DNA from 4 places in the Streptosporangium sp. NPDC000563 genome. Region 1 is predicted to be linked to each of the others. Evidence: riboswitches for the same ligand, from Rfam matches in the RefSeq annotation. Region 1 holds a riboswitch; each other region holds the start of a gene.
What was found. Region 1 has a riboswitch for cyclic di-AMP ahead of ABT352_RS08540 (CHAP domain-containing protein). Riboswitches for the same ligand answer to the same signal wherever they lie in the genome.
Positions count from the first base shown of each region.

Region 1 (5,433 bases):
AGCTTCGCGAAGGCGAAGCCGGCGAGGGTGGAGATCAGCACGACCGAGACCGTCACGGTGACCGAGACGATGGCCGAGTTGATCAGGCCGGTCATGAAGTAGGCGTCCTCGGTGGACAGCAGTCGCGCGATGTTCTCACCGAGGTGGCCGCCGGGGAACAGCGGCGGGGGTACGTCGATGGCCTCCTCGTTGGTCCGGGTGGCCATGATGAACATGTAGTAGATGGGGAACGCCGACAGCACGAGGGCGAAGGCCAGGACGACCTTCGTCAGCGGGCCCGCGTCCCAGATGCGGTTTCGCGCGGCCGACTGGCCCGAGGGGCGTCGGGAGTGCTGCGCGGGGGGCCGCCGGAGCTGGGTGGCCGTCACTTGGAACCCCCGATACGGCGGGTGAAGGAGTAGTTGATGAGCGTCCCGATGAGGATCAGTGCGAACAGCAGCCACGAGGCCGCGGCGGCGTAGCCGAAGTCGAAGTCGCGGAACGCCTCCTTGACGATGAACATCGCCACGGTCTGGTACTGGCCGGTGGCGCCACCGCTCATCGTCGGGTTGCCGTCGAACATGACCGGCTCGGTGAACAGCGTCAGGCCGCCGATGGTGGAGATGAAGACGACGAAGATGATCGTCGGGCGGAGCATCGGGATGGTGATCTGCCAGAACTGCCGCCTGGGCGTGGCGCCGTCGATGGCGGCGGCCTCGTAGAGGTCCTTGGGGATGGTCTGCATGGCGGCGAGCAGGATGATCGAGTTGTAGCCGGTCCAGCGCCAGTCGATCATCGTGGAGATCGCGATCCACGCGGACCACTTCTCGTTCTGCCAGTTGATCGCGTCGACCCCGAAGAAGCTCAGGAACCAGTTGATCATGCCGTAGTCGCGCCCGTAGAGCTGGGTGAAGACGACGGCGACGGCGACGACGGAGGTGATCAGCGGCAGCAGTACGCCGAGGCGGAAGAAGAGCCGTCCCCGGATGCGCTTGTTGAGCGCGTTGGCCAGCAGGAGGGCCAGGACGAGCTGCGGGATCGTCGACATGACGAACATGCCGAGGGTGTTGATCACCGCGTTCCAGAAGGCCTCGTCGGTGATCAGCTCGATGTAGTTGTCGAGGCCGACGAGAGTCTTGTCTCCGGCGAGCTCCCAGTCGTGCAGGGAGACCCAGAGGGTGTAGCCGAGGGGGAAGACGCCGAAGACGGCGAAAAGCAGGAAGTACGGGGATACGAGGAAGTAGGGGGTCGCCCGGAGGTCGAAGCGGGACCACCCACCGCCCTGCTTCGGTCCGCGGCGCCCGCCGGACCGGCGGGGGCCGGGCCGTGGCGGCGCGGCCGGGGAGTCGACGTGCAGTGTCATCGGTCAGAGCCTTTCAGCGGGGGCAGGCGACCGGCCCGGCTGCGGGATCGCCACAGCCGGGCCGATGCGGGGCGGTACGGGGATCAGCCCGCTGCCTTGACGCCGGCCTCAAGGAACTTGGTCCAGGCCTGGTCGTAGGGGACCGAACCCTGGTCCATGCCCTCGAGGACCTTCTCCACCGCGGTCTTGACCTGGGCGTGCTTCTCACCGAGGAAGACGGGCAGCAGGTCCTTGACCGAGGCACCGAAGATCTGACCGGTCGGCGCGTCGTTGAAGAACGGGTTCTTCAGGTCGGCGACCGCCGGGTCCTGCTGGGCGGGGATGGAGCTCGGGAAGGCCGCGGCCTCCTGGAAGGCCATGACGTGGCCCTCCTTGCCGGTGAGGTAGTTCAGAACCTCGGCGGCCTCCTTGGGGTGCTTGCTCTGCTTGGGAACCGCGAGGTAGGAGCCACCCCAGTTGCCCGCGCCGCCGGGCACGGCCGCGACGTCCCACTTGCCCTTGTTGTCGTCACCGGCCGCACCGGAGACCACGCCGAGCATCCAGGCAGGGCAGCCCATGGTCGCGAAGGCGCCCTTCTTGATCGCGGCGTTCCACGGCGGGGTGAACGAGGCGAGCTTGGCGGTCAGACCGGCCTCGCTGAAGTCCTTCACCGTGTCGAAGGAGGTCTTGATGGCCGGGTTGCTCTCGATGATGAGCTGGTTGTTCTTGTCGAAGTAGGCGACGTTGCCGTTCTTCGGCGCCTCCTGCGACAGGATCACGTTGTAGAGCGTGTTCGGGCCGTCGAGGAACTTGGGATCGGTCTTGCCGGGGTTGGCGGCCTTGAACTTCTCACCGATCGCCTTGAAGGCGTTCCAGTCCGGCCAGAGCTTGCCGACCTCCTCGCGGTCGGTGGGCAGGCCCGCCTTCTCGAACAGGTCCTTGCGGTAGCACATGGTCATGCCACCGATGTCGGTGCCCAGGGCGAAGAGCTTGTTGTCGGCGTTGATGCCGTTGTCCCACTTCGCTGCGGGGAAGTCGGCCTTACGGCTGTCCAGCCCGTACTCGGCGAGGTCGGTGAAGAACTGCGGGCGGGCCTTCATGAGACCCATCGCGCCCTCGTCCAGGGCGATGATGTCGGCCGCGCCGCTGCCCGCCTGCAGGCGCTGGAGCAGCTGCGGAAGATAGACGTCCTCGAAACGGTCGGTCAGGTTCTGGTACTTGACCTGGATGTTCGGGTTCGCCGCGTTCCACGTCTCCACGGCCTTGTCGTAGCCGAAGTTCTCACCGCCACCGAAGGTGTGCACGGTGATGGTTACCGGCTCGGCCGGGGCGGAGGAACCGCCCTCCGCGGCGGGTGCCGCCGGCTCGCTGGAGCTGCATGACGTGATGGCCAGGGCGGTGGCCGCCATGACCGCGACGGCGGCGAGCTTGCCGTGTCGCTTGTTGTTCAACATTCCGGACCCCTCTCAGGTGGTCGCCCGAACTTCATTGGGAGGCGACATCGCGGACCGGTCCCCGACAAACGCGGTCGTCGCGACGAGATCGTTCCTCAATGTGCTTTTGGGAGCGCTCCCACGAAGAGTGGACGATGGGCAACCAGGACGTCAATATGCCGAAACTCAACCGTTACATCCAGCCGCTTTAGGTGGGACTTTTGGTGTGAAAAGTCGACATACCTCCCACAAGGGTGATTGGGAGCGCTCCCACCTCACGGGCATACCAGTTGGGGCATTTCGTGGCCGTGCGGGGCTCGCGGAGGGGAGAGAGGGGGGCGGGCGGGGTGGAATATGGAATATCGTCAGGGGCACCGCTCGAACGAGCGGCGCCCCTGGGAGTGTGATGACCGGTCCGCGTTCACCGGCGGGGGGCCGGGGCGGCCGGAGGTCAGTCCGAGTAGACCGGGTAGCCGTAACCGACGACCTGGGAGACGGGCCTGACGCGCTCCTCGACGGCGCCGTTGCCGGTGTTGCCCTCGATCGTGGTGATCGTGCCGTTCCCGTTGTCCTTCTTCACGAAGCCGACGTGGTCGATGCCCTCGATGCTCTTGCCGCCGGCCCAGTCGAAGTAGACGACGGCGCCGGGAGTGGGGACGGTGCCCCAGTGTCCGTTGTTCTTGAACCACTTGGCGTGGGCGACGGTGTAGGCGTCCCAGCCCATCGTGGGGCGGATGCCGGCCGTCTCGCCGACCCAGGAGACGAACATCGCGCACCAGGGGGCGTTGGCGTACTCGTACACGCTCTTGCCGCCGTCGCGGGCCATGGTCTCCTTGGCGCGAGGGCTCGAAACGTACCAGGACTGGAACTTGGTTCCACCACCCTGGGCGTTCTCGCGGACACCGATCTGCTTGGAGGCGATGTCCAGGATCTGTGCGGCGGAGACCTTGGGAAGGCCTTCGGCGATGACCTGCAGGGAGGTCTTCGCGGCCCCGGCGTCCTGCGCGCGGGTGTCGGCGGGCGGTGCGTTCACGACGCCGTGGCCGTCGGCCAGAGCCGCGCCGGTGGTGCCCGTCGCGAGGACGGCGCAGGCGCCCAGGACGGCGCAGACGGCGCGGGGGGTGGAGGTGAGGCGATGCTTGGTCATGCGGGGGTTCGACTCCTTGCTTCGCTTCCATACCGCCTACCGGGTTAGCTGACGGGTTCGGGCTGGGAAGTGCCCTACGACGCATGAGTGCGTTGATTCACCCCAGGAACGTGGTTCCCCGGTTCCGCAGACTTCGCGGATTCGGCGGCCGTGCTCACCGACGGCGGAAGGTTCCGCCGGGTGGAGCGCGGTCGGGCAATGTGACGGCAATGCACAGATCTGTATAGACCTAGACAATTGCCATGAACAGGACGAACGTACGACAACACGGCAGACGATTACAAGTGGGACACATTGCTCTGACTTGGTAATACGTCCTAAATGAGGGGGTACGGCGGGGTGCCGCCTGGAGGGGAAGAGGGGAGTCGATCACGCCCCTCCGGCGCCGGGCGCACCTTCCTCCGGGGATGGAGGGGCGTCCGGGATCCCCCGCGTTCACGGCGATCCGGGTTTTCCCGACCCGCTCGCGAGGCGTCGGCCAGGTTGTGCTACCGCGCGTGGGGGGACCCTCCGTCGAAGATCGTATAGTCACCATTTTTTAGAACAAGTATTCGATGGTAAAAAGTATGCGGATGGTAGGAGTTCTCCCATGGAAGTGCCTGAGAGCGCGCACGGGGCCCGGCGGCTCACGACCATGTCCGAGGAGGTTCTCGCGGCCTCCAGGTGATCGGGGTCCACGGCCGGCGCCTCCCCGCCCGGCCCGCGACGATGAATCATCGTGGCCCCGCCGACGCCGGCCCGCCCGACGGACATCCGGTCGCATCCGATCTCGGACGGTGGCGGCGGAGAGGTAAAGACCAGAGAGATCATCTGCAATCTCGCGTGGTCGGCTGTTCACCCGCAGTTCCCTGCTCCTTAAGGCCACCGGGTTAGGTTGTGCCAGTCGTGAACGGGTCATCGCCCGGCGTGGAGGACGGTCGAGACCACGCGCGGGAGCAGGATTCGGCCATCGCCTGGGTGGAATCCCCGCTGCAGATGCTCTGCGCGGTGGAGGCCCACCACGCCGGGCTGCTCGGCGCCCGCAGCCATCTCGTACCCCGGGCGAAACTCCGCCCGCTGGCCGTGACAGGCCGCGAACTCGGCCGCCTCACCCTGCCGAGAGGGCTTGAGCTCACCCCGGCGCGCCCGGACATGCCCAGGCCGCGCCGGGGGGAGACCTGGGCGGTGGGCGACGCCTTCTCCGGCAAGGTCCAGTTCCGCTGGCTCACCGCGTCCCCCGGCCGGATCGTGATCGTCGACGACGGGCTCGCCACCATCAGGCTCCTGGAACTGCTCACCGGCAGGACGGGAACGCCCCTGCTGAGGGCGAGGGGGAAGGCGGGGAGGCTCAGGACCGTCCTCGCCACGGCGGCCGGGCTCAGGCTGCGCGCCGCCGCCCGCGCGGGGCGGTTGTCGATCTTCACCGCGCTGCCGGTGCCCTCCGACCTGGCGAAGGCCGTACGTGCCAGGGGAGTCGAGCTGGTCACCCACGACTTCGCCTGGTTGCGATCCCAGCCGCTGCGAAGGCCCCGCCCCGCCGAGCGCACCGTCGT
Region 1 is NZ_JBEPDA010000002.1:25,983-31,415, reverse strand. Features, by position in the region: gene ABT352_RS08555 (carbohydrate ABC transporter permease) at 1-368, opposite strand, end outside; gene ABT352_RS08550 (carbohydrate ABC transporter permease) at 365-1,342, opposite strand; gene ABT352_RS08545 (ABC transporter substrate-binding protein) at 1,426-2,775, opposite strand; gene ABT352_RS08540 (CHAP domain-containing protein) at 3,206-3,901, opposite strand; cyclic di-AMP (ydaO/yuaA leader) riboswitch at 3,920-4,058, opposite strand; gene ABT352_RS08535 (hypothetical protein) at 4,787-5,433, shown strand, end outside.

Region 2 (5,433 bases), on a different contig from region 1:
AGGGCGGACGTGAGCCCGTTGTGGGCAACGTACGCGAATATTCCGGCGAGCGGGTCGAGACTCGGTCATAACTTCCCCCGCGTTGCTCAGGGCGCGGCAAATGGTTTTGAGGCTTCCACGCCCCGGCCCCCGAGACCCTTACGGGCCCCTAAGGGCCCCCGTTTTCTCACCCGCGCACGAAAACGGGGCCGGCGGTTGAACCGCCGGCCCCGTTATTCAGGGGACTACTTGATCTTGACGACGACCGTCCCCGCCACCTTGTCGTGCAGGGCCTGCTGCAGCGGCTTGTCCCACAGCAGCCACAGGACGTTCACGAGGCTGAAGATGTTGAAGAGGAAGCCGACAAAGGGGATCCAGCTCAGGAACTGCGGGCCGAAGAACACCCCGGCGCGCTTGACCGCCATGTCGGAGCCGAGCCCACCGGGCGGCAGGGCACTGCCGACCGGCACGACCTTGATGCCCATGACCATCTTGCCGACCGTCTGGCCGCCCCTGCTGAGCATGAGGAACTCGTAGGCCATGTAGATCGACGCGCTGACCAACGCGATGAGGAGCCCGGCGAGGAAGGTCCCGCTCCCCTCCGTGATCGACGTGCCGTCGAAGGTGGGGGCGGTCACCAGCATCGCGGTCAGCACCAGGCTGATGATGACCCCCGGGATCGCCAGGATGATCCCGTCGACCAGCCTCGCCAGCAGCCGCTGCCACCACTCCGCGAGCGGGGCGGGCGCCCCGGGAGGACCGCCGTACGGCTGACCGTAGCCCTGCTGCCCGTACCCGGGCTGCTGGCCGTAGCCCTGCTGCCCGTAGTCGGGCTGCTGACCGTAACCCTGCTGGCCGTACTGCTGCCCGTAGTCCGGCTGCTGCCCGTAGCCGGGCTGCGGGGCCCCCTGCTGGCCGTAGCCCGGCTGCTGGCCGTAAGCCTGCTGGCCGTAACCGGGCTGGGACTGCTGGCCGTAGCCCGACTGCTCGTGGGACGCCTGCTGGCCGTAACCGGGCTGCTGCTGCCCGTACGACCCCGTCCCGCCCTGCTGGCCGTAGCCGGGCTGCTGGCCGTAACCCTGCTGCTGGGACTGCTGCCCGTAGCCGGGCTGCTGCTGCCCGTACGACCCCGTCCCGCCCTGCTGGCCGTAGCCCTGCTGCTGGGACTGCTGCCCGTAGTCGGGCTGCTGGCCGTAACCCTGCTGGCCGTAACCGGGCTGCTGGCCATAGCCCTGCTGCCCGTAACCCTGGCCGTAGCCGGGCTGGCTCTGTCCTGGGCCGGTGTTCGGCTGTGAGGCCTCCGACCGATATCCCATGACCGTTACGTCGGGATCGAGTTCGCCAGCGGCTCGACCCGCGTTGTGCTGTCCGTAATCCGGGTGTCCCGACGGTGTGCGATCGCGGTCGGGATCATCCTGTGGATACGGCGGCTGTCCGGTGCTCACCGCGTCACCTCACTTAGACTGCGCATGTGGCAAATGTCAGACGCACATGCTTGCTGCTGCACAAGGTATCGACATAGGTATCGACAGTCACCTTTCCGATCAGTCAGCTCTAAAGTCATCACAGTCGGGCTCACGTGTCAGGTGGAGCAACATCCGGGTGTTTCCCAAGGTGTTGGGCTTGACGTGCTCCAGATCGAGAAACTCCGCCACGCCCTCGTCGTAGGAGGCGAGAAGCTCCGCGTAGACCGCGGGGGCGACGGGCGTGCCCTGGATCTCGCGGAAACCGTGCCTGGCGAAGAAGTCGACCTCGAAGGTGAGACAGAAGACCCGGCGCAGGCCCAGCTCCGCGGCCGTGCGAATGAGGGCGGAGACGATCCGGTGGCCGATTCCCATCCCGCGACGGGTCGGATCGACGGCCACGGTGCGGATCTCGGCCAGATCCTCCCAGAGGACGTGGAGAGCCCCGCAGCCGATGACCGCCCCCTCGGCGTCGGTGGCGACCCAGAACTCCTGAACGTCCTCGTACAGGGTGACGGTGGCCTTCTCCAGCAGGCGGGGGCCGACGCCGCCGTAGGTGTCGACGAGCCGCCTGATCGCGCGGACGTCCGGGGTCCGGGCACGACGGACCGAGACCTCGGCGACCTCGGCGGCCTTGGCGATCTCCGCGACCTCGGCCGCCTCGGGCAGGGGCGGGTCAGGCTCCGCCCCCTCGGGTCCCGCGCGTCGCTCCCCGCCGCCCGGGGTGCGCACGACCGGCACGGGAGAATGCTCAGCAAGCTGCTCCATGACCGTTCAGCGTACGTCCTCACCGGTCTTCAATTACGGCTCCTCCTTAACTCGCGGCACACCCCCCTCACATGACCGCCGGTAATCGCTTTACCACACTGGGCGCGCGGCATCTCACGTGTGCCACAACTCACCTTTGGTACGGTCCCGGACCTGGGAAGACCTTCCCCACACCCCCCGCCGGGGAGGTAAAGGCAGCGTAATGGCCATGTTGATCATATTGACATGTGATCTTTCCGTGACACTTCAGTTGCGGAACCTCCACTGAATTCGCAGTTCTGGTTGAGCAGGAACCACGGGTGCACTAATCTCCGTGCTCGATGTCAGAGACGTAAAAGCCTGACCCGCCGAATCCCTCACCACGGGGAACCGGGGACCCACCACGTCCTTGGGGGTGAATCCGAGTGCCAACGGCGCACTCGGTAGGGCTGCCTCCGGCCCGAACCCGTCAGCTAACCCGGTAGGCGGCCGAGGAGAGGAGCCCGTTGGTGAAGCGCGAGCGCGACCGCGGAGGAAAGAACGCGGGCGACGACGCCCGCCGTCGAGAACGCGCGCCGCGCGGGCTGCGCCGCCGCATGGCGGTGATCGGCCTGGCATTCGCCACCCTCACTCTCGGCACACCGACGGTCGCGGCCACCGCCGACCCCGAACCCAGCCTCCAGCAGCTGGCCAAGCAGGCCGAGAAACTGCACGAGGAGATCGGCGTCCTCGCCGAGCGGTACAACGGCGAGCGGGTCAAGCTCAGGCAGGCCCAGCGGGCCGCGGAGAGCGCCGAGAAGATCCTCGCGTCGAGCGAGTCGGAGCTGGCCTCCCGTCGCACCAAGGCCACCCTCCTGGCGCAGAGCACCTACATGTCGGGCGGCCTGAACTCCGGACTCGCCTTCACACAGGCGACGGACCCCGACACCTTCCTCGATCAGGCCACCACCAACTACGCGCTCCAGCAGCAGCAGAGCGAGGAGGTCGCCCAGGTCGCCCGGGCGATCGAGGCCGCCGAGCGGGCGAAGGCCGGCGCCAAGGCGAGGACGGCGGAGGTCAAGAAGCTCCTGGCGGAGATCGACGGCAACCGGACCAAGATCGAGCGTCTGGTCGCGCGGGTCGAGAGCGACCTGTTCAGCGAGGTGCGTGCCAGGGCCGTCGGCAACAGGGGCGCCCGGGTGAAGACCAACGTGCCCATCGTGGGCAGCGGCAAGGCCGCGGAGGCGACCCGCTGGGCGCTCACCCAGCAGCTCAAGCCGTACGTCTGGGGCGCCGAGGGTCCCAACTCCTTCGACTGCTCCGGGCTGGTCATGTGGGCCTACCAGAAGGTCGGCATCAGCCTGCCGCACTACACCGGCGACCAGTGGACCGCCGGCACCCACGTCTCCAGGAAAGAGCTGCGCCCCGGAGACCTGGTCTTCTTCTACAGCGACCTGCACCATGTCGGGATCTACATCGGCGCGGGCCTGATGGTCCACGCGCCCCGGACGGGTGACGTCGTCCACATCACCACGATCGACAACCGGCCCTTCGTCGGAGGCGTCCGCATCGCCGCCTGAGCGTGCCCCGCCCTGTCCTGCCCGCACGCGTGCCCGGCCCGACCTGCCGGGCACGCGTGCGGTGCCGTGTCAGATCAGACGACGGCGTGCGGCCCAGGCGACGGCCTCGATCGCCGTGGCGACACCGATGCGGTCGCAGATGCCTCTCAGCCTGCGCCTGACGGTCCGCCCGCTGATGTCGAGGCGACGCCCCACCCGATCGACCGTGACACCCTTGGCGAGCTCAGCCAGCAGCACGAGATCGTCATCGCTGAGACCGATATCGCTCATGCCCAGGGGGCTGTCGCCATGGCGTGAATCCACTTCTGGATATGCCATCAAGAGTCACTCCCCCCACTCTGGAAACCGGGTGCGAGACGCCGGAAATGAATACCGTCCGCCAGGAACGGTAAACGCCTTGTTCAAAGGTCGTCAAGTTCCGCTCTTCATAGCGCGCGTCCAGTATTGACATAGTAGGCGCTACATGAAGTACTCATGATATGTCAGTGCCTTTGCGGCTATGTCATGACCCATCCCGAGCACGAGCCGGCAGGTACACCTGGCTGCGGTGATCGAAGTCCTGGCAGAACAAGGTTTCGCGGGAGCCCTCGCCCCGCCGGGCACGCCGGAGCGGGCCCTCCGGAGATCCGGACTGCCCGCATTTCCCGGCAAAAACCGATCTCTTCCCGATAGTCTTCGGCGACCATCACCATCCGCCACCTTGACGACACACCGCGAAAAAGACGGAAATATAGGGGTTGAGGAAGCAACTTCGCGGCATTCGCGAAGTATCACGCGATGGCGGTAGGCCGCGAAAGCGATATTGGACGTGCTGGAAATGGATTTCTGATCCGCACGGAAAGGCGTCCGGCATTATGGGGGACCATGGGTGCGACGACCGTTTCCAGCCCTCCGCTCTCGTCCCGCCCGTCCCGTCCGTCTCGTCGACGGCCCCGCGGCACTTACGGCGGTCTCACCGCGCCACCACATGAAAACGGCGCCGGCCCCGGGCGGTGCCCGGGGCCGACGCCACCGCAAGATCCCTGCGTGCCGCCCTTCGCCGTGCTCAGGCGGTCGGCTTGACCAGCGGGAACAGGATGGTCTCGCGAATGTTCTTGCCGGTGAAGGCCATGATGAGACGGTCGATCCCAAGCCCCATGCCACCGGTGGGCGGCATCGCATATTCCAGGGCCGTGAGGAAATCCTCGTCAAGCTGCATGGCCTCCGCGTCGCCGCCCGCGGCGAGCAGGGACTGCTCGGTGAGGCGGCGGCGCTGCTCGACCGGGTCGTTCAGCTCCGAGTAACCGGTGCCCAGCTCGGTGCCGAAGCCGATCAGGTCCCACTTCTCGGTGAGGAGGGGGTTGTCCCGGTGGTTGCGCGCCAGCGGGGAGGTCTCCAGCGGATAGTCCATGACGAACGTGGGCTGGATGAGCGTGTGCTCGACGAGGGCCTCGAAGATCTCCTGGACCAGCTTGCCCTGACCCCACTTTGCGTCCCAGTGGATCTCCCGCGCGTCCGCGAGCTTGCGGACGTGCTCCAGGGGCGTCTCGGTGGTGACCTCCTCGCCCAGCGCCTCGGAGACCGATCCGTACAGGGTGATCCGCGGCCACTTCGCCAGCCCGAGATCGACCTCCTGGCCCTGGTGGACGACGACGGAGTGGCCGAGGGCCGCCATCACGGCCTTCTGGATCATCCGCTGGGTCAGG
Region 2 is NZ_JBEPDA010000001.1:214,190-219,622, forward strand. Features, by position in the region: gene ABT352_RS01050 (RDD family protein) at 225-1,295, opposite strand; gene ABT352_RS01055 (amino-acid N-acetyltransferase) at 1,524-2,084, opposite strand; cyclic di-AMP (ydaO/yuaA leader) riboswitch at 2,546-2,693, shown strand; gene ABT352_RS01060 (C40 family peptidase) at 2,699-3,748, shown strand; gene ABT352_RS01065 (helix-turn-helix domain-containing protein) at 3,818-4,018, opposite strand; gene lysX (bifunctional lysylphosphatidylglycerol synthetase/lysine--tRNA ligase LysX) at 4,794-5,433, opposite strand, start outside.
Region 2: another riboswitch for cyclic di-AMP. It lies ahead of ABT352_RS01060 (C40 family peptidase); the one in region 1 lies ahead of ABT352_RS08540 (CHAP domain-containing protein).

Region 3 (5,433 bases), on a different contig from region 1:
GCTGCACTGGCTCGGACCGCAGTGGTACTTCGACGCGACCGGCCTGCTCCGGGAGTGCGAGCGGAGGAAGGCGCAGTTGGAACAGATCTGGCCGTCCGCGGAGCTGGACACGCTCCCGGTCGTCCCGGTGGAGCGCATCGGCGCCCACCGGGTGGTGCTGAGCGCGCTCCAGTGGGAGGTGCTCGTCGGCGCCGACTCCGTCGCGACCCCGGCCGAGCTGGCGCGCAAACTGGGCCGTCCCGCGTACTCGGTGCTGCTCGCCGTACGACAGCTCGCCTCCTCCGGGCTGCTCCGCGTCCCGGAGCCCGGTCCGGCCGAGGCCCCCGCCGCCCCGGACCCGCTGCCCAGGCGGACGAAGGGCGCCACGGAGATCCCGGCGGCCGGGACGGGCTCCGTGGAGACGTCGGACTGGATCCCCAGGGCGAACGGGGACCCGGCCGACGTCAACCTGCTCATCCGGCTCAGGAACGCATTGGAGGCAATGACTTGAGCCCGGTCACATGCCGATAAGGCTACGGACGCTGAAGTTGATCGGAAGGAGGATGCCGGTGGAACTGCGCGAGGAGATACGCCGTGAGATGGCGATGCTGCGAGAACGCGTACCCGACGTGGACGGGAGCATCGCGTGCAGTGTCGACGGCCTGACGATAGCCAGCGACCTGAGAAACGACGTCGAGCAGACGGGCGCGCTCTCCTCCGCGGTGCTCGCCCTGAGCCGCCGGATGACGGGCATCGCCGGCAAGGGCGCCTTCGAGGAGACGCTCATCTCCGGAACCAACGGCTACGCGGCGTTCTACGCCGCCGGACCCAAGATCGTTCTCACAGTCCTGGCACGCCCGGGGACCAATCTCGGGCTGCTCAGGCTGGAGGGCCGCAGAACGGCGGACCGACTCGCCGCCGTCAGCTCACGCACATCGATATCCCAGTGATCGGAGACAGTAATGGGCAACATGGACATCTCGCTCAAGGAGATGATGGCGATCGACGGTGCCATCGGCGCGGTCGTCGTCGACTACAACAGCGGGATGGCGCTCGGCGCGCTCGGCGGGTCCAAGGACCTCGACCTCCAGGTCGCGGCCGCGGGTAACACCGAGGTCGTCAGGGCGAAGATGCGGACCATGGAGTCGCTCGGTCTCAAGGACGGCATCGAGGACATCCTCATCACGCTCGGCACGCAGTATCACGTGATCCGCCCGATCTCGGGCCGGAGCGGTAAAGGGCTGTTCCTCTACCTGGCCCTCGACCGGAACCGGGCCAACCTCGCACTCGCCCGGCACAGCCTGCGCGGCATCGAGGAGAAGCTCGAAGTCTGACCCTTTGGTTCGCGGTCCGCGCCCCGGCAGGCGCGGACCGCACCGGAACCCTCGGCGTTTCGAGGATGGTTCTTCCCGATGGCCGCGCCGCCGGGGACGGTGACGGCTCTTTTTGGCCGCCACACCGTCGGAGCCGGTGACGAGGACCGTCTCTGCCCGGTGGCCGCGCCGTCGGGGCCGGTGACGAGGACCGTCTCTGCCCGGCCGCCACACCGTCGGGGTCAGTTCTCCTCTGCGGCCACGCCGCCGGGGACGTACTCGGAGACATGCTCGACCATCACCTTGGGCTTGCCGAGCCAGGGTCGCGCCTCCGCGCTCACCAGCTGGGTCTGCAGGCCGATGCCCAGCTTCCTCGCCATCGCGAAGACGGTCGTCGGCGGCTGGGCCGGGTTGGTGTCCCTGCGGTTCCACGCGCCGGTGGAGAACGCGACCGGGTGGTTCTTGATCCCCGTGCCGCCGCCCCACTTGGTGACGACGTACTGGATGTCGATGTGGCCCATGCCACCGTTGCCGTCCACGCCGAGCGTGCCGGCGTTGAACGTGCCGCCGGTCAGGTCGGCGAAGGTCTTGGCGTCGATGTCGATCATGATGCCCTGGTTGGAGGGGTTACCCGGGCCGCGGTCGCCGACGAAGAACTTCGCCTTCTTGCCCTTGTAGAGGATGTATCCCTCGGTGAACAGGGGCCAGCTCGGGCTGGCGATCATGCCCTTCTGCATCGGCTTGCCGCTGGCGGGAAGTCCGGTGTCACCGGCCCGGCCCGAGGAGTCGTCCCAGAAGTAGGAGGCCGTGGTCGCGCCCTGGAGGAGAACGGCCTCGGTACCGGCGGGCGCGCCCGCCGCCGGGTCGTTCGCGAGGTGGGTGGAGGCGGGGGCCGCGGAGGCGGGGGCCGCGGAGGCGGGGAGCGCGAGGGCGACACCGCCGGAGACGAGGAGGCTCGCGGCGGTGAGGGCCGCGGCGAGGCCGCGCCCGAGGGAGGTGTTCCTGTACGGGGATCGCTCGCCCGGACAGGGCGTGTTCAGGTCGTTCTTGTGCATACCAAAGGAGGGGTGCATGGAGAAATGGCTCTTTCGCGAGGGAACGGGGCGGCCAGGTGCGAACACCGAAGGGGTGCACTGGCGGGGACGCGCTCATCGGAAAAGGTGGCGTAGCCGGATCAGCCGATCGCTACGCGGAGCACGGTCCTGAAGGTGCCACGATCAGGCGCGGCGGCGAGGTCGAGGGGACGGGGGGCGGCGTTGAAGTTCAGGTGGTCGGTGCCGACAGGGGGTCCACCGACGTGGTGACGCGGTGATCCATGAGGGGATCTCCTCTCCATCTCGTCTACCGGGTTAGCTGACGGGTTCGGGCGGTGGAGTTGCCCTACCGCCGCGCGTTCGCGGCGGATTCACCCCGGAAAATTGGTTCCCCGGCTCCGGAGCCCTGCGGGCCCTCGGGATTCGACGTCGGCCGGCCGCCTCCTCTTGTGAAGGGCAGGTCGCCAACCGATAACAGTGGACACTACCCACCAAACCGGACAAAGCAAAGCAAACACCATGAAAAACCCAGAAGATCTACCTACAAGCTTCAAGGAAGCCCCATCGATCGCCCCGCCAGGTCGGCACCCGCCCTACCAGCGAGAACGCCTTCCCCAACCCGGTATCCGCCGCGAGAACCCCCGCCCCGGACCCGTACGAGGGCCTTCCCGCCGGCGGCCGGCACCCCCGCCCGCGGGACGAAGCTCCTCCCCCGAGACCCACACAGGGCCTCCTCACCGGGGGTCGACAGCCCATCGCGGGACCCTCACCGAGACCCGCACGGGATCTCCCCCACCCCGCGGGTCATCCCCGTCCGGTCAGTCCCACCAGAACGACCAGGCGTTCCTGCCCTTGATCTGCTCGGCGTAGTCGACGAGGGTCCCCGCTCCCTGGATGATGCTGTCGGGGCAGAACGTCCAGTGTTCCGCCGCGACGTGCAGGGCGTGCTCGGAGGTCGTCGGCGGCGCGGCGACGCTGAGGTCGAGGGTGTTGAACCCCATTCCGACCACCCGCACCCCGAACCTCTCCTCCCAGCTCCGTACGACGGCCGCGAGCGGGACCATCCACTCGTTGTGGTTCAGGGCGCCCTGCCAGCCCATCACGGCCAGGGCGTCGGCCCCGCGCTCCACCGCGACGAGCCCGAGCGGGGTCCTGCGCTCGGCCACCAGCCCGGCGTACCAGTCGGCGACCACACCGGGATCGGCGGCGAGCCTTCCCGCCGGCGCCGGGCCCGGACACTCGGGACCGTAGGGATCAAGGAGTTCGAGCTGGTCCAGGGTCGCCCTCTCGATCCAGTCGGACCACACCTCGGCCATGAACGCGGCGGCGTTGTAGTTGTCGATCTGAGCGGCGGTGTCGGGGGCGATCTGACCCGCCGACCAGGGCTGGACGGAGTCCTCCAGCAGGACCGGCCACAGGCCCGACTGCTCGTGCTGAGCCCTCAACCGGGCCCAGTACTCACCGGAGACCGTCACCTCACTCAGCCAGAACGCCGGACGGCGACGGACCGCGAGCTGAGCGTAACCGGGGTCGGGCCACACCACGTCCCCCGGCGGCAACTCCACCGAGAGCCTCCTGCCCCCGCCTCCCCCGTCCCCCTCGCCTTCGTGGGCTCCTTCTCCCCCATCGGCGAACAACTGGCCCAGAACTGGCGGGAGTCTCTTACGCTCGCAATCGCTCATCTCTACCGATCCGATCCTGACCACGGATCAATTTTGGCCTGTCAACCACCCCGAGGGACAGTTCTGCCCTGGTCCAGGCAAAAATTATCGGTACAGAGAGGAACGAAGCCGAGCGGGTGCCACCCCTCCACGCCCGACGAATGCTCAACGAGGCCGTTCGGGGCCGCACGTCACGTCCGCGAGGGCGCCGTGAGTCTCGGGGGTAATGGACAGGCCCGCGAAGCCGGAGAGCTAGGGCTCGAAGAGCACCAGGGGATGGCGCCGCGTCATCTCCAGGACCACGCGGCACACCTCCCCCGCCCGTGGGAAGACCGCGTTCATCAGCACGAAGTCCTCCCCCACGGTGAGCGGCTCGGACCACGGTGAGGCGCCGTAGTTCTCGACGGTCAGGTCGGGGAAGAGCGCCGTCAACTCCTCGTAGAAGGCCGCCACCTCCGGGCGCGGCTCACCGGGCGCGGCTCCGCTCTCGTCCCAGGCGAGATATCGAAGAAGGGCCTCCCGCGCGGTGATCGGTCCGGCCGCGAACCAGACTCCGAGATCAAAGCTCACACCATGTCCTCGTCGTCCTCGTCGTCCTCGTCGTCGCCTGCCCAGCCGTCGAATCCTACGTGCCCGGCGGACACCTGATATGCGCGAACCGTACGGAAAGATCGACGCCCGAGATGCGCGACCGGCGCGGAAGGATCGACGTCTGGAATGCGCGACCGGCGCGGAGGACGGACACCTTTATATACGCGGCCGACGAGGAGGGGGCGCGGTGGGCCAGGACAACGCGAAAAGGGGGCACGCGTGTCCATGAGCGAGGCTAAATGTCGGTGGCGGGCCGTACCCTGCCGGCGTGATCATTATCTCCGGCTGGATCCGTGTCGACCCCGATGCCCGTGACGACTACCTCAAGGGATGCGTGAGCGTGATCGAGCAGGCCCGCGCCGCGTCCGGCTGCCTCGACTTCACGCTCGGCGCCGACCTCGTCGACACCGGCCGGATCAACGTCTACGAGCGCTGGGAGTCGGAGGAGACCCTCGACGCCTTCCGGGGTTCCGGGCCGAGCGACGGCCAGGAGACGATGATCCGCGACGCCGAGGTGTCTCGCTACCAGATCTCCGGCGTCGGCCCCGCCTGAGCGGGAGGCGACAGATCTCCCCTCCACCGGGTAGGGGACGGCGACGCGGTTCAGGGTCCGGGGTCCGGCAGACTGGATATGACAGAAAGGGGTTCTCGTCATGACCGACAAGCCCATCCTGGAGCCCAGCCCCAGTCACCCGATCACGATCACGCCGAACCCGGCCCGGATCGTCGTCTCGGTGGCCGGCCGGGTGGTCGCCGACTCGCGGAGCGCGTTGACACTGCGGGAGGCGGCGTACCCGCCGGTGCAGTACATCCCGATCACCGACGTCGACCGCTCGCTGCTGGAGCGGACCGACA
Region 3 is NZ_JBEPDA010000004.1:304,647-310,079, reverse strand. Features, by position in the region: gene ABT352_RS14250 (hypothetical protein) at 1-490, shown strand, start outside; gene ABT352_RS14245 (roadblock/LC7 domain-containing protein) at 549-929, shown strand; gene ABT352_RS14240 (hypothetical protein) at 942-1,313, shown strand; gene ABT352_RS14235 (hypothetical protein) at 1,535-2,365, opposite strand; cyclic di-AMP (ydaO/yuaA leader) riboswitch at 2,616-2,765, opposite strand; gene ABT352_RS14230 (DUF4253 domain-containing protein) at 3,145-3,891, opposite strand; gene ABT352_RS14225 (hypothetical protein) at 4,240-4,557, opposite strand; gene ABT352_RS14220 (putative quinol monooxygenase) at 4,847-5,131, shown strand; gene ABT352_RS14215 (DUF427 domain-containing protein) at 5,232-5,433, shown strand, end outside.
Region 3: another riboswitch for cyclic di-AMP. It lies ahead of ABT352_RS14235 (hypothetical protein); the one in region 1 lies ahead of ABT352_RS08540 (CHAP domain-containing protein).

Region 4 (5,433 bases), on a different contig from region 1:
CCGCCGGAGAGGCGATGACCATGTACTTGTAGCTCCTGGACGGGTAGTTGACGCCGAGCGCCGGCTGCGTGGCGATCATGAAGGGGCGCAGATAGAGGCTGTGCCCCGGCGTGGTCGGGACCCACTCGCGGTCGGTCTGGACGAGCAGCTCCAGCGACTCGACGAACGTCTCCTCGGGCAGTTCGGGCATGGCCATCCGCAGCGCGGAGCTGTTGAAGCGGGCGGCGTTCGCCTCCGGCCGGAAGGCCACGATCGCGCCGTTCTCCTGGCGGTAGGCCTTGAGCCCTTCGAAAAGCTCCTGCGCGTAGTGGAAGACCGACGTCGCGGGGTCGAGGCTGAGCGGGCCGTACGGCATGAGCCTGGCGTCGTGCCAGCCCTCACCCTCGGTGTAGTCGATCGAGATCATGTGGTCGGTGAAGACCTGACCGAACCCGGGACTCGCCATTACCTGCTCGCGCTCTGCCGCGGTGCGAGCGTGGTCGGAGAGCTGCACGTCGAAGCTGAGCTTCTGAGCGGTGGTCATCGCACGGATCCTTCTCTTGAGGTCTGGCTTACCCTTGGGTCCATTCTGCGTCGGACCGGGTAACGGGAAACTACTCCATCCATGCCGAAAACCGGCAGTGCTGGAGAAACAAAAACGCGCCTGGCGGCTCAGGTGAGCCGCCAGGCGCGTCGGGGTCGAGGGAGGCGGCTTCCTCAGCCGGCTACTCGGGCGGTGATGTCGTCGCCGATCTCGTGGGTGGTCCGGCCGGCCCGGCCGGCCGTCCGCTCGACCAGGTCGTCGGCGACGGCCTGCTCGACCCTGGTGGCCTCGGCGGCCATACCGAGGTGGTCGAGGAGCATGGCGACCGACAGGATCGTGGCGGTCGGGTCGGCCTTGCCCTGGCCCGCGATGTCGGGGGCGCTGCCGTGAACCGGCTCGAACATGCTCGGCGCGGTGCGGTCGGGGTTGACGTTGCCGCTCGCCGCCAGGCCGATGCCGCCGGCGATCGCCGCGCCGATGTCGGTGAGGATGTCACCGAAGAGGTTGTCGGTGACGATCACGTCGAAGCGCTCCGGCTGGCTGACGAAGAACATCGAGGCCGCGTCGACGTGGCAGTAGTCGGTCTGGACCTCGGGATATTCCAGGCCGACGCGGTCGAAGGTGCGGGCCCAGAGGTCGCCGGCGTAGGTGAGCACGTTGGTCTTGTGGACCAGCGTCAGCTTTTTGCGGGGGCGGCCGAGCGCCTTGTCGAAGGCGTAACGCACGACGCGCTCGACGCCGTAGGCGGTGTTCAGCGACTCCTGGGTGGCGATCTCGTGCGGCGTGCCCCTGCGCATGACGCCACCCGCTCCGGCGTACGGGCCCTCGGTGCCCTCGCGGACGACGATCATGTCGATGTCCTCGGGGCGGGATCCGCCCAGCGGCGTCTCGACGCCGGGGAAGAGCTTGACCGGGCGCAGGTTCACGTAGTGGTCGAGCTGGAAGCGGAGCTTGAGCAGCAGGTCGCGCTCCAGGATGCCCGGGGGCACGCTGGGGTCGCCGACCGCGCCGAGCAGGATCGCGTCGTATCCGCGCAGTTCGTCGAGGACCGGGTCCGGCAGGGTCTCGCCGGTTTCGTGGTAGCGCTTGGCGCCGAGGTCGTAGGTGGTGGTCTCCACCTTCGTACCGACCGCTTCGAGGACCTTCAGCCCTTCGGCGACGACCTCGACTCCGATTCCGTCCCCGGGGATGACCGCCAGGCGAATGTTACGCGAATCCATGCAGGCACCTTACCGGTCCGTCTCGGCGATTGAACACCGGTCTCATTCTGCGGACGTGTTCGCACGACAGACCCTCTGATCGTTTTGTCCTTTTTTGCTCCCTATTGACCGTTTAGGGAGGTTTCGTTATGGTCCTCCCATTCACATCACTGCCTAATCCGTACGGGCCATCCCCTTACCGGGCCCGCACGGAGCCGGGGAACCACTCTTTACGGGATCTACCGCACCCCCGAGAACACCGCCCCTCCCCCGGAGCGCGTTCCCGGTCGTCATCAGGCGGATCCCTTGGGGCGAATCAGCGCGTTCTCGCGCCGTAGGGCGGCCTCCACGCCCGAGCCCGACAGCTCACCCGGCCGGCCTTATGGAAGGAATCATCCTGTCCGGCACAGTTCTCCCCCGCGTCCTGTCCATCTCCGCCTCCCTGATCCTCGCCGGCGCCGCGGTGTGCGCGACCTCGACCGCCGCCCTGGCCGCCTCCCCGCCCCCCGCCCCCGGGCCCGCGGCGCTCAAAACCCCCACGCTGAAGGAAACGCTGAAGGCGATGGACGTCAGGCCCGCCTGGCAGAAGGCCGTGCAGTGGGCCATGTCCAAGCGCGGAACGCCCTACGTCTGGGGCGGCACCGGCAACGGCGGCTTCGACTGCTCCGGCCTGATGCTCCGCGCCTACGGCGCCGCCGGGATCAAACTCCCCCGCGTCACCTACGACCAGTACGCCGCCTTCTCCAAGAAGATCGCCTGGAAGGACCTCAGAGCCGGTGACCTGGCCTTCTTCAGCGGCCTCGGCCACGTCGGCATGATCACAAAGCCCGGCTACATGGTTCACGCCCCGCAAAGCGGCGACGTCGTCAAGGAGGAGAAGCTCAGCTCCTGGCGCCGCGCCTCCTTCGTCGGCGCGGTCCGCCCCGACCCGCAGGGGGTCCAGCTCGCCAAGCGGGTCGAGCTCGCGACCGAAGTCGTGCCCGGCGGATGAGACACGCCGGCGGATCGCCGCCGGGAGGCCGTGGAGGCCCCGGTGGCGGCGAGAACGGGTTCAGCGGGTGGGGGCACCACCGTTGTCCCTGCGGTCCAGAGCGGTCTGGAGCGCGTCGGTGGCCTCGTCCTCTGTCTCCTCGGGACGGTTCCAGGGATACATGTCGTACATGGCGAATCTCGTCTCGGTCGCACGCGAGCAAGGAAGGTGGTCAAGTCTCCGGTCGGGACTCCGACCAGGCCTGATGTCGAGGGTCCGGATCACGGACCGGCGACGGGGGCTTGGAGCCGGCAAGCGCCACGACACCGCGGCGAGTCGCCGGCCTGCCCCTGTCAGGCCTCGCCGCGGCAGGTAGGAATTACGAGAACCTGGCGCATTTCATTCCAGGCTACCTGCCCACGGAAACGCCGTCTCGCCCGGCGTACACACTTCTCACATGCTGAGACGAGATGTGGCCGCCGCCCCGGTCATCGGGGCGGCGGCCACATCGGTGGACCACGGCCGTGTTTCCCGTACGTCCCCCGATCGGTCCTGGGTGATCGCATGTCGTCCTGGATCGGGAAGGGCCACCGACCCGCGACGACGCGGCACGCGCGGGAAACGGGGCTAGTCGGCCAGGTCGGCCGAGCGGCCGCTGTCGGCGCCGATCTCCGCGCCGATCTGGTCGATCACCTCGGCCGGGATCGCGGTGTCGACGGTGAGGGCGATCAGCGCCTTGCCGCCCTTGGCGTCCCGGGCCACCTGCATCGAGGCGATGTTGATCGAGTGGTCGCCGAGAATACGGCCGACCACGCCGACGATGCCGGGACGGTCGGTGTAGGTGAAGAACGACAGGTGGTCGGTGGGCTCGATCTCCATCTGGTAGCCGTTGACCTCGACGATCTTCGTGATCTGCCTCGGCCCGGACAGGGTGCCGGAGACCGAGACCGTGCGGCCGTCGGCGAGGACGCCGCGGACCGTCACGACGTTGCGCCAGTCGGGGCTCTCGGAGCTGGTGACCAGCTCGACCGACACCCCCCGGTCCTTGGCCAGCAGCGGGGCGTTGACGTAGGTGACCGAGTCCTCGACCACGTCGGTGAAGACGCCCTTGAGCGCGGCCAGCTCCAGCACGCGGACGTCGTGGGAGGCGATCTCACCGCGCACCTCGACGTCGAGCTTGGTGGCGACCTCGCCCGCGAGGGCGGTGAACACCCGGCCGAGCTTCTCGGCGAGCGGCAGACCCGGCTTGACGTCCTCGGCGACGGCACCGCCTTGGACGTTGACCGCGTCCGGCACGAACTCCCCGGCGAGGGCGAGCTTCACGCTGCGTGCGACCTGGGTGCCCGCCTTCTCCTGGGCCTCGTGGGTGGAGGCGCCCAGGTGCGGGGTGACGACGACCTGGTCGAGCTCGAAGAGCGGGCTGTCGGTGACCGGCTCCTTGGGGAACACGTCGATGCCGGCGCCGGCGACGCGGCCCTCCTTGATCGCGGAGTAGAGGGCGTTCTCGTCGATGATGCCGCCCCGGGCGACGTTGATGAGGCGCACGTTCGGCTTGACCGCGTGGAGCTCCCTGTCGCCGATGAGACCGATGGTCTCCTTGGACTTGGGCAGGTGCACCGTGATGAAGTCGGCCTCGCTCAGGGCCTCCTCGAGCGAGACCAGCCGGACGCCCATCTGCGCGGCGCGGGCCGGCTGCAGGTAGGGGTCGTAGGCGATCAGTTCGACGCCGAACGGCTGGAGGCGCTGCGCGACCAGCTGGCCGATCTTGCCGAGGCCGAGGATCGCGACGACCTTCTCGTCGAGCTCCACCCCGGTGTACTTCGAGCGCTTCCACTCGCCTCCCTTGAGCGCGGAGTGCGCCTGGGCGACGTTGCGTGCGGAGGCGAGGATGAGGGCGACGGTGTGCTCGGCGGCGCTGGTGATGTTGGAGGTCGGCGCGTTGACGACCATGACACCGGCCTTGGTGGCGGCCTCCACATCGACGTTGTCCAGGCCGACGCCCGCGCGGGCGACGACGCGGAGCCTGGGAGCGTTGGCGATCGCCTCGGCGTCGACCTGCGTGGCGCTGCGCACGATGAGCGCGTCCACGTCGGCGAGGGCGGGCAGGAACTGGGCGCGGTCGGCGCCGTCGGTGTGGCGGACTTCGAAGTCCGCGCCCAGAACCGCGAGACCAGCCTCGGAAAGTTCCTCAGCGACCAGTACGACGGGCTTGTTCACAGGCTGGATCCTTACTAGACGGTGAGGGGTGCACGGACCTCACGTAGTCTATCGGCGCTTGTGAACGCGTTCACGAGTGTCCCGCGATCCGAGACGCTTCGCGCCGCCGGGAAACCCCTCGGAGAGGCTCCGGAGACGGGTGGGACGTGAGGGGATCTCGCGACCCACGAGGCGATTACCCGTCCTTGACAGATCTCATGCACCAAAATTCAAGTTGGTCTTGATCCCAAGAAAACTTCGCTATTACCCTGATAAGCCGTGGTCCACTACCTATCGTTCCTCATATGAGCATCGGGAACCCCGCTCTCGGCAACGTACTCGCGCAGCACGGCGACCCGCACCGGCTGCTCGCGGCGCTGGCCGAATGGGGACTCCTGGTTGCCGTGCGACCCGACCGCTCCGTCGTGCTCGGCACGACCCAGGCCGGTGATCGTGTCCTGCTCGGATACACCTCGGCGGACACCTACGCGCGGCACCGCGGCAGCCACTCGCTGTCGGCGTGCGACGCCGACACCATCCTCGAC
Region 4 is NZ_JBEPDA010000013.1:181,715-187,147, reverse strand. Features, by position in the region: gene ABT352_RS26490 (branched-chain amino acid aminotransferase) at 1-523, opposite strand, end outside; gene ABT352_RS26485 (3-isopropylmalate dehydrogenase) at 697-1,743, opposite strand; cyclic di-AMP (ydaO/yuaA leader) riboswitch at 1,884-2,117, shown strand; gene ABT352_RS26480 (C40 family peptidase) at 2,105-2,713, shown strand; gene serA (phosphoglycerate dehydrogenase) at 3,320-4,909, opposite strand; gene ABT352_RS26470 (hypothetical protein) at 5,194-5,433, shown strand, end outside.
Region 4: another riboswitch for cyclic di-AMP. It lies ahead of ABT352_RS26480 (C40 family peptidase); the one in region 1 lies ahead of ABT352_RS08540 (CHAP domain-containing protein).